One region of the Mesorhizobium sp. SEMIA396 genome, then DNA from elsewhere that is predicted to be linked to it. Evidence: riboswitches for the same ligand, from Rfam matches in the RefSeq annotation. Region 1 holds a riboswitch; the other holds the start of a gene.
What was found. Region 1 has a riboswitch for thiamine pyrophosphate ahead of thiB (thiamine ABC transporter substrate binding subunit). Riboswitches for the same ligand answer to the same signal wherever they lie in the genome.
Positions count from the first base shown of each region.

Region 2: linked by a shared signal. The riboswitch ahead of NP503_RS03500 (YkoF family thiamine/hydroxymethylpyrimidine-binding protein) and the one ahead of thiB (thiamine ABC transporter substrate binding subunit) in region 1 are both predicted to bind thiamine pyrophosphate.

Region 1 covers NZ_JANIFC010000008.1:169,116-174,801, forward strand. The annotation lists gene thiQ (thiamine ABC transporter ATP-binding protein) at 1-562, opposite strand, end outside; gene thiP (thiamine/thiamine pyrophosphate ABC transporter permease) at 555-2,180, opposite strand; gene thiB (thiamine ABC transporter substrate binding subunit) at 2,432-3,430, opposite strand; TPP riboswitch at 3,474-3,588, opposite strand; gene NP503_RS20185 (thiamine diphosphokinase) at 3,676-4,320, shown strand; gene NP503_RS20190 (ABC-F family ATP-binding cassette domain-containing protein) at 4,322-5,686, shown strand, end outside.
Region 2 covers NZ_JANIFC010000001.1:691,906-697,591, forward strand. The annotation lists gene NP503_RS03490 (formyltransferase family protein) at 216-1,247, shown strand; gene NP503_RS03495 (hypothetical protein) at 1,287-1,607, opposite strand; TPP riboswitch at 1,803-1,916, shown strand; gene NP503_RS03500 (YkoF family thiamine/hydroxymethylpyrimidine-binding protein) at 1,907-2,515, shown strand; gene NP503_RS03505 (ABC transporter permease) at 2,610-3,371, shown strand; gene NP503_RS03510 (ABC transporter ATP-binding protein) at 3,368-4,135, shown strand; gene NP503_RS03515 (ABC transporter substrate-binding protein) at 4,128-5,147, shown strand; gene NP503_RS03520 (isoprenylcysteine carboxylmethyltransferase family protein) at 5,320-5,686, shown strand, end outside.

The DNA of each region.
Region 1 (5,686 bases):
CGGCAGCAACCAGATTCAGCATCTCGTCGCGCAAAGCGGGTCCGAGCGAAGCGAATGGCTCGTCGAGCAGCAACACCGGTCGGTCGCGCACCAGCACGCGGGCCAGTGCGACGCGCTGGCGTTCGCCCCCGGAGAGCTCGCGCGGCAGGCGTTTCTCCTTGCCCGCGAGACCGGTGCGCGCAAGCGCCTCGGCGACCGCGGCGCGGTCCGCCTCGGTCAGTCCCAGGGAGGGCGAGCGACCGAGCCCGACATTCTGCTCGACGGAAAGATGCGCGAAGAGATTGTTCTCCTGGAACACCATCGACACCGGCCGCGCCGAGGCCGGCTCGGCGCTGACATCGGCCCCGCCGATCAGCACGCGGCCCGACTGTGGGGTCTCGAAGCCGGCGACCAGATTGAGCAGCGTCGACTTGCCCGAACCGCTCGGACCCATGATGGCGGTGATCTTCGCCGTGGCGAACTCGACGTCGAAGACAAGTGGCACCTCACCATAACTGAACGACACCTTGTCCAGCCGCACCGGCGCGCCCTTCTCGAGCCTGCTGGCCGCCCTCTCACGCATCGCGGACCTTCTCCCTTCCCAGCCAGTGCGCCGCCACGATCAACGCGAGACAGACGAGGCCGAGCAGCAGTGCCAGGCCGGCGGCATCCTCGGTGCGGTAGCTGCCCATCCGTGCCAGAAGAAGGTAGGGCAATGTCTGCACGGAATCACTGCCGAACAGGGCAATGACACCGAGATCGCCCAGCGACAGCGCCATGGCGAAAGCGAAGGCCGTGGCGAGCGGGCGCCGCAGCGACGGCCAGTCGACCAGCATCAGCCGGTTCCAGCCCGCAATGCCGAGCTGTGCGCAGAGCCGTTCGTGACGCTCGCTCGCCGCATCATAGGCGGGACGCACGGCGCGCAGGGCGAATGGCATCGCCATCACCGCGTTGACGGTGACGACCATGACCGGGGCGATGGCAAAGACATCGCCGGCATGGCGCAGCAACAGGAACCAGCCGGCGCCGACGACGATCGGCGGCACGACAAGGACAAAGCCGGCGCCTGTATCGGCAGCGTGTTCGAGCAGTGTCTTTGCGCCGGCACGGCGGTTCAGCGCCAGTGCCCGCCGCGCCATGGTCAGCGCCAGCGACAGCATCACCGAGAGCAGTGCCGACAGGAAGGCCAGCACCACGCTGGTCAGCGTTGCCTGCCGGACAGTGGCCTCACCGGCCAACCGGCCGAGATCCGCACCCAACCCGGCCATCACGGTTGCCGCCATCGGCCCAACGACGAACAGCAGCGCCAGGATGATGAGTAGCGCGTTCAACCAGGTCTCGCTCCGATGGACTGAGAGATACCGACGTTGCGCGACCGGCAAATTGGTGTCGCCGACCACATTGGCGCCCAGGCGCGTCAGGGCCAGCACAACGATAAAGGTCAGGGCAATCTGCAACAGCGTCAGTGTAACGGCCCGCGCGGGATCGAAATCAAAGCGCAGCGCCTGGTAGATGCCGACCTCCAGCGTCGTCGCGGCCGGCCCGCCGCCGAGCGTCAGCACGATCGTGAAGGATGTGATGCAGAGCATGAACACAAGCCCGGCGACGCCGGGCAATGCGGCGCGCAGCGTTGGCCATTCGATCAGCCGGAACGCCGGCCGCGCCGCCATGCCGAGTTGGCTCGCCAACCGCCATTGGTCGGCCGGTATGGTCTGCAGCGCCTCGAGGAACAGCCGCGTCGCCAGCGGCAGGTTGAAGAAGACATGGGCGACGAGGATGCCGGACAGGCCATAGATACCCGGCCAGCTTCCGCCGCCGATCAGGGCAAGCACGCCGGCGAAATAGCCGGCACGGCCATAAAGCGCCAGAATGCCGAGCGCTGCGACAATAGCCGGCAGCGCCAACGGCACGGCGAAGATCTGCAGGATGAAGGCGCGGCCGAAGAAACGTGGATGTCGCGACAGAGCCCGCGCCACGAACAGCGCCGGGATGGCCGAAAGCAGCGTCGAGAGCGCCGCTTGCCAGAGCGTGAAGCGAATGACGCGAAGCAGATAGGGATCGAAGGCTGCCCAGGCGCCCGAGAAATCGTGGGCGCCCTCGAAAAGCAGGCCGGCAAACGCGCCGCCGATCAGCAGCGCGATCGCGGCAAGCGCGACAATGCCGGCGCTGACGCGGGGATCGGCTGGATGGCGCGTACGCATCTCGCGCTATCCAACCCTGCGACGGGTATTGATCGAGGGGAATATCTGGCGAAGGCCCAGCCCACCCCCCTCTGTCCTACCGGACATCTCCCCCTCAAGGGGGGAGATTGCGCACTCAGCCGCCTTCGCTATTCTCAAGAGTGGCAGGACTAAGAGAGGCGATAAAGCTGCCGATATCCCCCCCTGAGGGGGAGATGGCCGGCAGGCCAGAGGGGGGCGGCTTGGCGCAAACATGCGACGCGGCTCGCGCCCTACTTGCTCATCACCGCAAGCCATTCATCGACCCAGGCCTTGCGATTGGCAGCGACCTCTTGCGGGCTGAACAGCAAGGTCTTGGTCGGCTTGACCAGTTTATCAAAGGCCGGATTGAGCGGCTTGTCGGTCTTGCCGGCCGGGAACATCCAGTTGGTCTCGGGAATGGCATCCTGGAATTTAGGCCCGGTCATGAAGGCCATAAACTTGGCCGCCAGCGGATTCTTGGCTCCCGTCGTGGTGATACCCGCCACCTCGATCTGCAGATACTCGCCCTCCTCGAAGGAGGCCGCCTGGTAGCGCCCGGTGTTCTCGGCGATCATGTGATAGGCCGGCGACGTCGTGTAGGACAGCACCATCGGCGCCTCGCCCTTGGTGAACAGCCCATAGGCCTCGCTCCAGCCCGGCGTCACGGTCAGCACCTTCGGCTTGAGCTTGGCCCAGGCCTCCGGCGCCTTGTCGCCATAAACCGACTTGACCCACAGAAGCAGGCCGAGGCCCGGCGTCGAGGTGCGTGGATCCTGGATGACGATCTTGTCGTCGGCACTGCCTTCGACCAGCTCTTTCAGGCTTTTCGGCGGGTTCTTCAGCTTCTCGGTGTCGTAGACGACAGCGAAATAGCCGTAGTCAAAGGGGACAAAAGTATCGTCGCTCCAGCCACCCGGCACGTTGACATCAGTTACGCCGCCATGCGGCGCGAACAAGCCTGAGGCCTTGGCATCGGCGGTGAGATTGGTGTCGAGGCCAAGCACGATATCGGCCTTGGTCGATGCGCCTTCCAATCTGACGCGGTTGAGCAACGCGACGCCGTCGGCGACCGAGACGAACTCGACATCGCAGCCGCATTCGGCCTCGAACGCCTTCTTCACCACGGGACCCGGACCCCAGTCGGCGGTAAAACTCTCATAGGTGTAGACGGTGAGCTTGTCCTTGGCCAAGGCCGGTCCGGACAAGGCCACGACCGTTGCTGAAACAAGAGCGTATAAAAGCGTGCGCATCGGCGCCTCCTTCGTTCGAATTGAAAGGAATTGAGGCGTCGGACTGTCCGAAACGTCTAATCCCTCCGCCGGTACAAACCGGATCAGGTTCAGCGGGTTGGCGAGACTGCCTCTCAGCCGGTCCGCGAAGATCGCGTCCGGCACCCCGTTAGAGCGTTTCGACACATAGGCCGGGCCGATCCGCCACGCAAGTGGGAGTTTGCCGCCTTCCGTTTCCCGTGCCGGGCTGGTAAGGGCCACACGATATGAGCACATTCACCATCCTGCTTGGCGGCGATCTCATCCGCACGCCACGGCTCGACCGTCAGGTCGAAGGCTCCCGCGTCATCGCCGCCGACGCCGGCATCGGCCATGCACGGCTGCTCGGCCTTGTCCCGGAGCTGTGGGTGGGTGATTTTGATTCCGTGCCAGCCAAGCTGCCTGACGATCTCGCTTCCGTGCCTCGCCGGACCTTCCCGGCGGAAAAGGACCAGACCGATGGCGAACTGGCCATCGCCGCCGCACTCGAGCGCGGCGCGACCCGCCTGGTGCTAGCAGGTGCTTTCGGCGGCAAGCGAGCCGACCACGCTTTCCTGCATCTGGCGCTTGCCTTGCGCCTGGCCGAAGCAGGGACCGATGTGCTCCTGACCAGCGGCGCCCAGGAAGGCATTCCCCTGCTGCGCGGAACGGCCGGCTTCGACTATGCCGATGGCACGCTGTTTTCGGTGCTCGGCTTTTCCGAGCTTGCCGGGTTGACCGTCACCGGCGCCAAATGGCCGCTGAACCACGTCAAGGTGGCCTTCGGTTCGTCGCTGACCATTTCCAACGAGATCAAGGGCCGCCTCGAAATCGCGCTCGGCCATGGCCGCGCGATGCTGCTCGCTCATCCCTATCCCTTACCTGAAAGCTGACATGGCCCCGCCTCTTCTCAACCTCGACGGGATAAAACTGACCTTCGGCGGCACGCCGCTGCTCGACGGCGCCGCCTTGACGGCTTCGGCCGGCGACAAGATCGCACTGGTCGGCCGCAACGGGTCGGGCAAGTCGACCCTGCTGAAGATCGCCGCTGGCCTGATCGAGCCGCAGGACGGCGAGGTGTTCCGCCAGCCTTCGGCAACTGTCCGCTATTTGCCGCAGATGCCCGACATGGAGGGCTTTGCCACTGTCCGCGCCTATGTCGAGGCCGGGCTTGGCCCTGCCGACGATCCCTACCGCGCCAGCTATCTGATGGAGCATCTCGGACTGTCGGGTGAGGAACGTCCGAACGATCTGTCGGGCGGCGAGGCGAGGCGTGCTGCCCTTGCCCGCGTCATGGCGCCGGAGCCAGACATCCTGCTGCTCGATGAGCCGACCAATCATCTCGACCTCTCGGTCATCGAATGGCTGGAAGAAGAACTCATCCGCACCTCCTCGGCACTGATCGTCATCTCGCACGACCGCCGCTTTCTCGAACGTGTGTCGCGCGCCACCATCTGGCTCGATCGCGGCCAGACCCGCAGGCTGGACAAGGGCTTTGGCCATTTCGAGGAATGGCGCGACCTAGTCCTGGAGGAAGAAGAGCGCGAGCAGCATAAACTCGGCCGCCAGATCGTTCGCGAAGAGCATTGGCTGCGCTACGGCGTGACGGCGCGGCGCAAGCGAAACATGCGCCGGCTCGGCGAGTTGCAGACCATGCGCCAGCGTTTTCGCGGCCATCGCGGTGCCGAAGGGTCGGCGACCATGGTGGCGAGCGACGCCGCCGAGTCCGGCAAGCTGGTGATCGAGGCGAAGAACATCGAGAAGAGCTTTGGCGATCTAACCGTGGTCAAGGGGTTTTCGACCCGCATCCAGCGCGGCGATCGCGTCGGCCTGGTCGGGCCGAACGGCGCCGGCAAGACGACGCTCTTGAAGATGCTGACCGGCGAGATGAAGCCGGACGCCGGTTCGGTGCGGCTCGGCACCAATCTGGAGATCGCCACGCTCGACCAGAAGCGCGAGGCGGTCGACCCGCAGGAGACGCTGGCGCAATATCTCACCGACGGGCGCGGCGAGAACCTCGTCATCAATGGCGAGCAGCGCCACGTCGTCTCCTACATGAAGGATTTCCTGTTCAAGCCGGAGCAGGCACGCACCCCGGTGCGCGAATTGTCCGGCGGCGAGCGGGCACGGCTCTTGCTGGCGCGCGTGCTGGCGCGGCCGGCAAACCTTCTGGTGCTCGACGAGCCGACCAACGATCTCGATATGGAGACGCTGGAACTGCTGCAGGAACTGGTCGCTGGCTTTGCCGGCACCGTCATC
Region 2 (5,686 bases), on a different contig from region 1:
AGGCAAACACGGTCAGGTGGTTGACAGCCTGCCGTATCGCAGTCCAATTGCGCAGGAAGAGCTGATTTCGGGAGACGGGCCGTGAAGAAAATCTGCGAAAAGCCAGTGTTTGTAAAACGCGAGCGTCTTTCGGTTGTCACTGCCTTGGCATCGCCTTCCACTCAGCCGACCTGACAAGCTCGCCCTGATCTGTCGGCCCGTTTGAGCCGCCGAAGATGAGGCCGATCGAATCGACCGATCACTCGGAGCCGATCACAGCCGTTTTTGTCCTCGATATCTCTAACCATACGGGGCCTCTGCTCGCCGGCTGGCTAGAGGCTGGAAATGCAATTGGCGCGATCATCGTGCCCGGGTTCCGGCGTCGTCCCACCGGTTTCAGCATCGGCAATTTCCGACGAAGGCTTCAACGCAAGCTGCTGCTCAGGCGGTTTGTCGGTAACACGACTGTCAAGTTGATCGAATTTGGCCGCCCTTACGATTGGAATGCGCTTGGTCGCCAATTGTCTGACCTCCGCGCCGATGTGCTGGTCTGCTACACTTTGCCTGTCTTGATCCCTCAAGAGGTTCTTGGCCATTTTTCCAAAGGCGGGGTCAACCTCCACCCGGCGCTGCTCCCCGACTATCGAGGGCCACATCCGACCCAGCGCTTGGCCGTGGACGGCCGGTGTGCGGCTCATGGCGGCGTCACGCTCCACAAGATGTCCGCCGGTTTTGACGAGGGTGACATTCTCGGGCAGGTGCCGTTTTCCGAAGCTGACTGGACCTCGAGAGAAGCCTTGGTCGACAGCACGGCAACCGCTATGCGGATTCTGGTGAGCGAGGCGGTGCCGGCCTACTGCCGGGGGCTGTTGTCAGGAATGCCGCAGCCGAAAGGCGACTTCGTCTGGGCACGGCTTCAGCCCAGCCACCTGATAATCTCGCCGGCCATGTCGGTCGAGCATGTTGTACGGCTATGGCATGTGCTCGGCCTTCTGCCAGGCATCTATCTTGAAATCGGAACGCGCAAAATCAGACTGGGATTCCAGATCAGAAGGCTGGGGCCTTGCACAGGAAAGGCTCCGGTCAGGCGGTGGGGAACAGTGGAATTCGATCTCGCCAACGGTCGGGTCCTGTATTTTACCTACGGTAGAGTGCTCAAACGGCTGCTCAATTCAAAACACCTGTTTTTGCGCCCGCCCGCCGGAAAACCCGCTCCACAAATCCGGCTGTTCGGCAAAACGAGTGCTGCGGACCAGAGAAACGGATGAAGCCGCTGGGCGATGCCCAGCGGCTTCATCCGTGTGCGGTTACTTGCCACAATTATTATCGTTTACCGTTGGCGCCGTCGCGTTACCATCGGCGTCCGTCTGCGCGCCTTGCGGGTTGGTCGGGCAATTCTGATCCGCGTTCGAATTCATGTCCCCTACCGTGCCAGTCGTGCTGTTGGTCGTGCCCGGGTCGACAGTGTCCGGCTCGACCGTATTCGGTGAAGCCGGCGTGTTCGGCTCAACCGTCACCGATTTGCCGCTGCCGCTTCCATTTGCGTTGTTGCTGCCGGCGCTTTGCGCCATGGCTGACGTGGCCAGACCAATGGTGAGAACCGAAGCTGCGAGGATTTTCATGAACATGGTTTGTCTCCATTTCTGTGAAGTCGTCGCTTGTTTTCTACGAAAGTGATCGCGTTGCGACTGTGGGGACAACCGGTCGCGGCGGCGAAGGTTCCCGACAAAATTCCGCTCAGGCGCACCGTGACTGGCGCAATGCTTTTGGCGCAGTGCTCTGAAAAAACGGCTTTCCCTTGAACTCGAATGATGCTTTAAGGCGCACATCCACAGGGGTGCTCCGTACGGTCGGGGCTGAGACGGGGGCGGCAAGCCCACAGACCCTAGAAGCTGATCTGGGTAATACCAGCGGAGCGAGGCGGGCGATGTTTTCAGGCGCACAGATTTCCCTATACCCCATGACCGACGAATTCGTCGGTGTCATTCTTGGCGCGCTCGGTGCGCTCGATCCCTGGCGCGACAAGCTCAGGATCGAGACCGACGACATCTCGACCTTGCTGGTCGGGCCGCCCGAAGTGCTGTTTCCCGCCATGCGCGACCTCTTCGTGGCGGCGGCACGCAGCGGCAAACATTGCGTGTTGTCGGCCGCCATCTCGCGCGGGTGCCCTGGCGAGCCGGATGACCCGATCTGCCGCTCCGATGCACTTGGCGGGCCTGTCGGGCCACTCGGCCCGCGCAAGGATGCGGCCATTGCGGCGGTGCGCAATGCTGCTGCCACCGGCCAGCCGGCGGCGGCGCAGTTCTCGCTCTATGTGATGGGCACCGACGACCACATGGACGAGATCTACGGCTGCATCGATTTTCTCAAGCAGTCCGGCGTCTATGAGCGTTCCAAGCATTTCTGCACGAAACTGCGCGGTGATGCCGGTGCGATCTTTTCGGCGCTGGACGAGGCCTTCTGCCGCTTCGGACCAGGCGCCGGCCACGTAACCCTCGACGTCACGGTCTCGGCCAACAGCCCGTCGGCTGTCTGAACCAGCCGCGCTTTCGCGCTGCCGTCAAAGGTTGTCTCCCGTGGCCACATCATCAGTCGCTTCGCGCCCGATCGCGAGCCTTCTTGTCAAGGCAATGCCGGCCATGATCTCGGTCGGTTTGCTCCTGCTGGCGTGGGAGCTTTATGCCACCTATTCCGGCATCAGGCCGACGACACTGCCGGCGCCGTCGCGCGTTTTCGAGCAAGCGCTGCTCAATCGCCAGGCGCTGGCCGACAACGCCATTCCGACCATCGGCGCCACGCTGCTCGGCTTTGCCTGTTCGCTCAGCGCTGCCTTCGTGCTGTCGATGCTGGTCGACTTCTTCCAGCCGCTGCGGCGTGCGCTGTTTCCTGTCTTAATCGTCAGCCAGACCTTGCCGCTGGTGGCGATCGCGCCGCTGGTGGTGCTCTGGTTCGGCTTCGGGCTGGCGCCCAAGATCATGCTGGTGGCGCTGGTTACCTTCTTTCCGATGCTGGTTGCATTGGTCGAGGGTTATGAGTCGACCGAGGCCGAGATCGGGCAAATGCTGCGCGCCATGGGGGCAGGGCGCTGGCGCATCTTCGTGCTGGCACGGCTGCCTTCGGCGCTGCCCTATTTCTTCGCTGGTTTGAGGATCTCCATCACCTACGCCGTGGTCGGCGCGATCTTCGCCGAATATGCGGGGGCCGCGAAGGGGCTGGGCATCTACATGCTCAACGCCAAGAACAATTTCCGTCCTGACCTGGTTCTTGCCGCCGTCGGAGTGAGCGCTGCCCTGACCCTTGTCCTGTTCGGGTTGACTGTACTGCTGCAGCGCCTTGCGATGCCCTGGGAGCGGGCCGGCAAGGAAACCGTCGGGAAGGGGCCCTGGCGATGAGCCGGCTCGAACTGCGGTATGTGCGCAAGGCGTTCGGTGGGCTCGACGTGCTGGCCGATATTTCGCTTAGCGTCGGCGCTGGTGAATTCGTCTCGATCCTTGGACCCTCGGGCGCCGGCAAATCGACACTCTTCCAGCTTCTGACCGGCGCCGAGCATGGCGAGGGCGAGATGTTGTTTGACGGCGCGCCGCTCGACGACCACGGCAGGCATTTCGCTTTCATGCCGCAGCGTGACGCGCTGATGCCGTGGCGGCGCATCCTCGACAACGCAACGCTCGGGCTCGAAGTGCAAGGCATGAGGAGACAGGCGGCGCGGGCGCGCGTTGCGCCGTTGTTTGCCGAATTCGGGCTTGCCGGCTTCGAGCGGCATTTTCCAGCGCAACTGTCCGGCGGTATGCGCCAGCGCGCGGCCTTGCTGCGCACGGTGGTGCAGCAACGCGACATGCTTTTGCTCGACGAGCCGTTCGGCGCGCTCGACGCGCTGACCCGCACGGCCATGCAGCGCTGGCTGGAACAGATGTGGCGGCATCATCGCTGGACGGCGCTCCTGATCACCCATGACGTGCGCGAAGCCGTGTTCCTGTCCGACCGCATCTATCTGCTGTCGGCGCGCCCGGCCCGCATCGTGCGTGAAATCAAGGTGCCGCTGCCGCGCCCGCGCAGCCTTGGCGGCGATGCCGCGCGCCAGGCAAGTACGCTCGAGGCCGAGATTCTCGACATCATCCTCAACGCCACCCCATCCAAAGGACACGATCATGACTGACTTGACGCGCCGGCAGGCCTTGTTGCTGACCCTTGCCACAGGCCTTCCGCTCGTTGCCGGATCGGGGCGAGCCCAAGCACAATCGGCACAAAAGGTCACCGTTGCCCTCGACTGGACTGTCAACACCAACCACATCGGACTGTTCGTCGCCCGCGACAAGGGCTTCTATCGCGAGGCCGGGCTCGAGGTCGACATCCTGCCTTACAGCGATACCGGTGCGGGCACGCTGGTTGCAAATCGCGTCGCCGATTTCGGCATCAACGGCACCATCAGCCTGTTCACCCAGAGAACCGCCGGAGCGGACCTGAAGGGCGTCTATGCGGTGGTGCAATCGGAAACCGGCCGCGTGGTCTTCAATGCGGCCCGCAGCGAGATCGTAAGCCCGAGAAACCTCGACGGCCTGACCTATGGCGGCTTCGGCAGCGCCTGGGAAAACGCCCTGATATCGACCATCATCCGCCATGATGGCGGCAAGGGCAATTTCGAGACGGTGACGCTCGGCACCTCAGCCTATGAGGCGCTGGCCAATGGTTCGGTCGATTTCACGCTCGAAGTCTCGACCTGGGAGGGTGTCGACGCCGAGCTCAAGGGCGTCAAACAACGCAGCTTCGTCTATGCCGATTACGGCGTGCCTGACGAGCACACGACACTGATCTCTTCGAGCGAAGCCTATCTCCAGGCAAACCCCAAGCCTGCGGCCGCCTTTGTCCAGGCGACGCGGCGCGGCTACCAGTTCGCGGTCGATCACCCCGAAGATGCGGCAGCCCTGCTGATCGCGGCCAACAAGGATGCGTTGACCAATCCGGCGCTGATCCACGCCTCACTGAAGGCGCTGATCGACGGCCATTATCTGCGCAGCCAAAGCGGTGCCATCGGGACGATGGATCCGGCCAAGATGGGAGCGATCGGCGGCTATCTCTTCGCGTCCGGCATTTTGCGTGATGCCGACGGCAAGCTGGTTGCTCAACGCCCGGATTTCGGGAGCTATTTCCGCAACGACTATCTGAGCTAGTCTGGCAAAACCAAATGAGATGGGTCGCCAGTCTTTCTGGGCGACCGCGTGGAGCAGGTCGTCTGGGAGTGGCGCCCTGGCTCCCCGACAGCCAGTTTAATGCCGATCTGATCTTGTTGATTAACTGCCCGGCAATGGTTGCGTGCAAAGGTCGCCCTGAGGGATCATTGGGGTGTTTGCATTGCTCATATCAAAAAGCGAGGCGCTTTCGCACATCAGTGACGGCAGGATTTTGTCCGCAGCCCGAACGCGCGAAATCCTGGTGGATTTGCGCGAAGGTTTCTTTCGGATCTGCGCGCTGGCCTTCGCGGGCATGTTCGTCTACCGCGGCGTATCTCACCTGATGCTCGACCCGACCCGCATCAATGTGGCGCTGATGGCAATTTCCGAGATCCTGACCTTTACCTGGCTGCTTCTGTCGCGGCGACCACAGGTACGCGACTGGAACCCGCTGACGGTGGTTGTTTCGGTGGTCGCCAGCTTCGGTGTCGGCTTCATCGACCTGGAACCGGGCGTGGCCATCATCCCGATCTATGCCG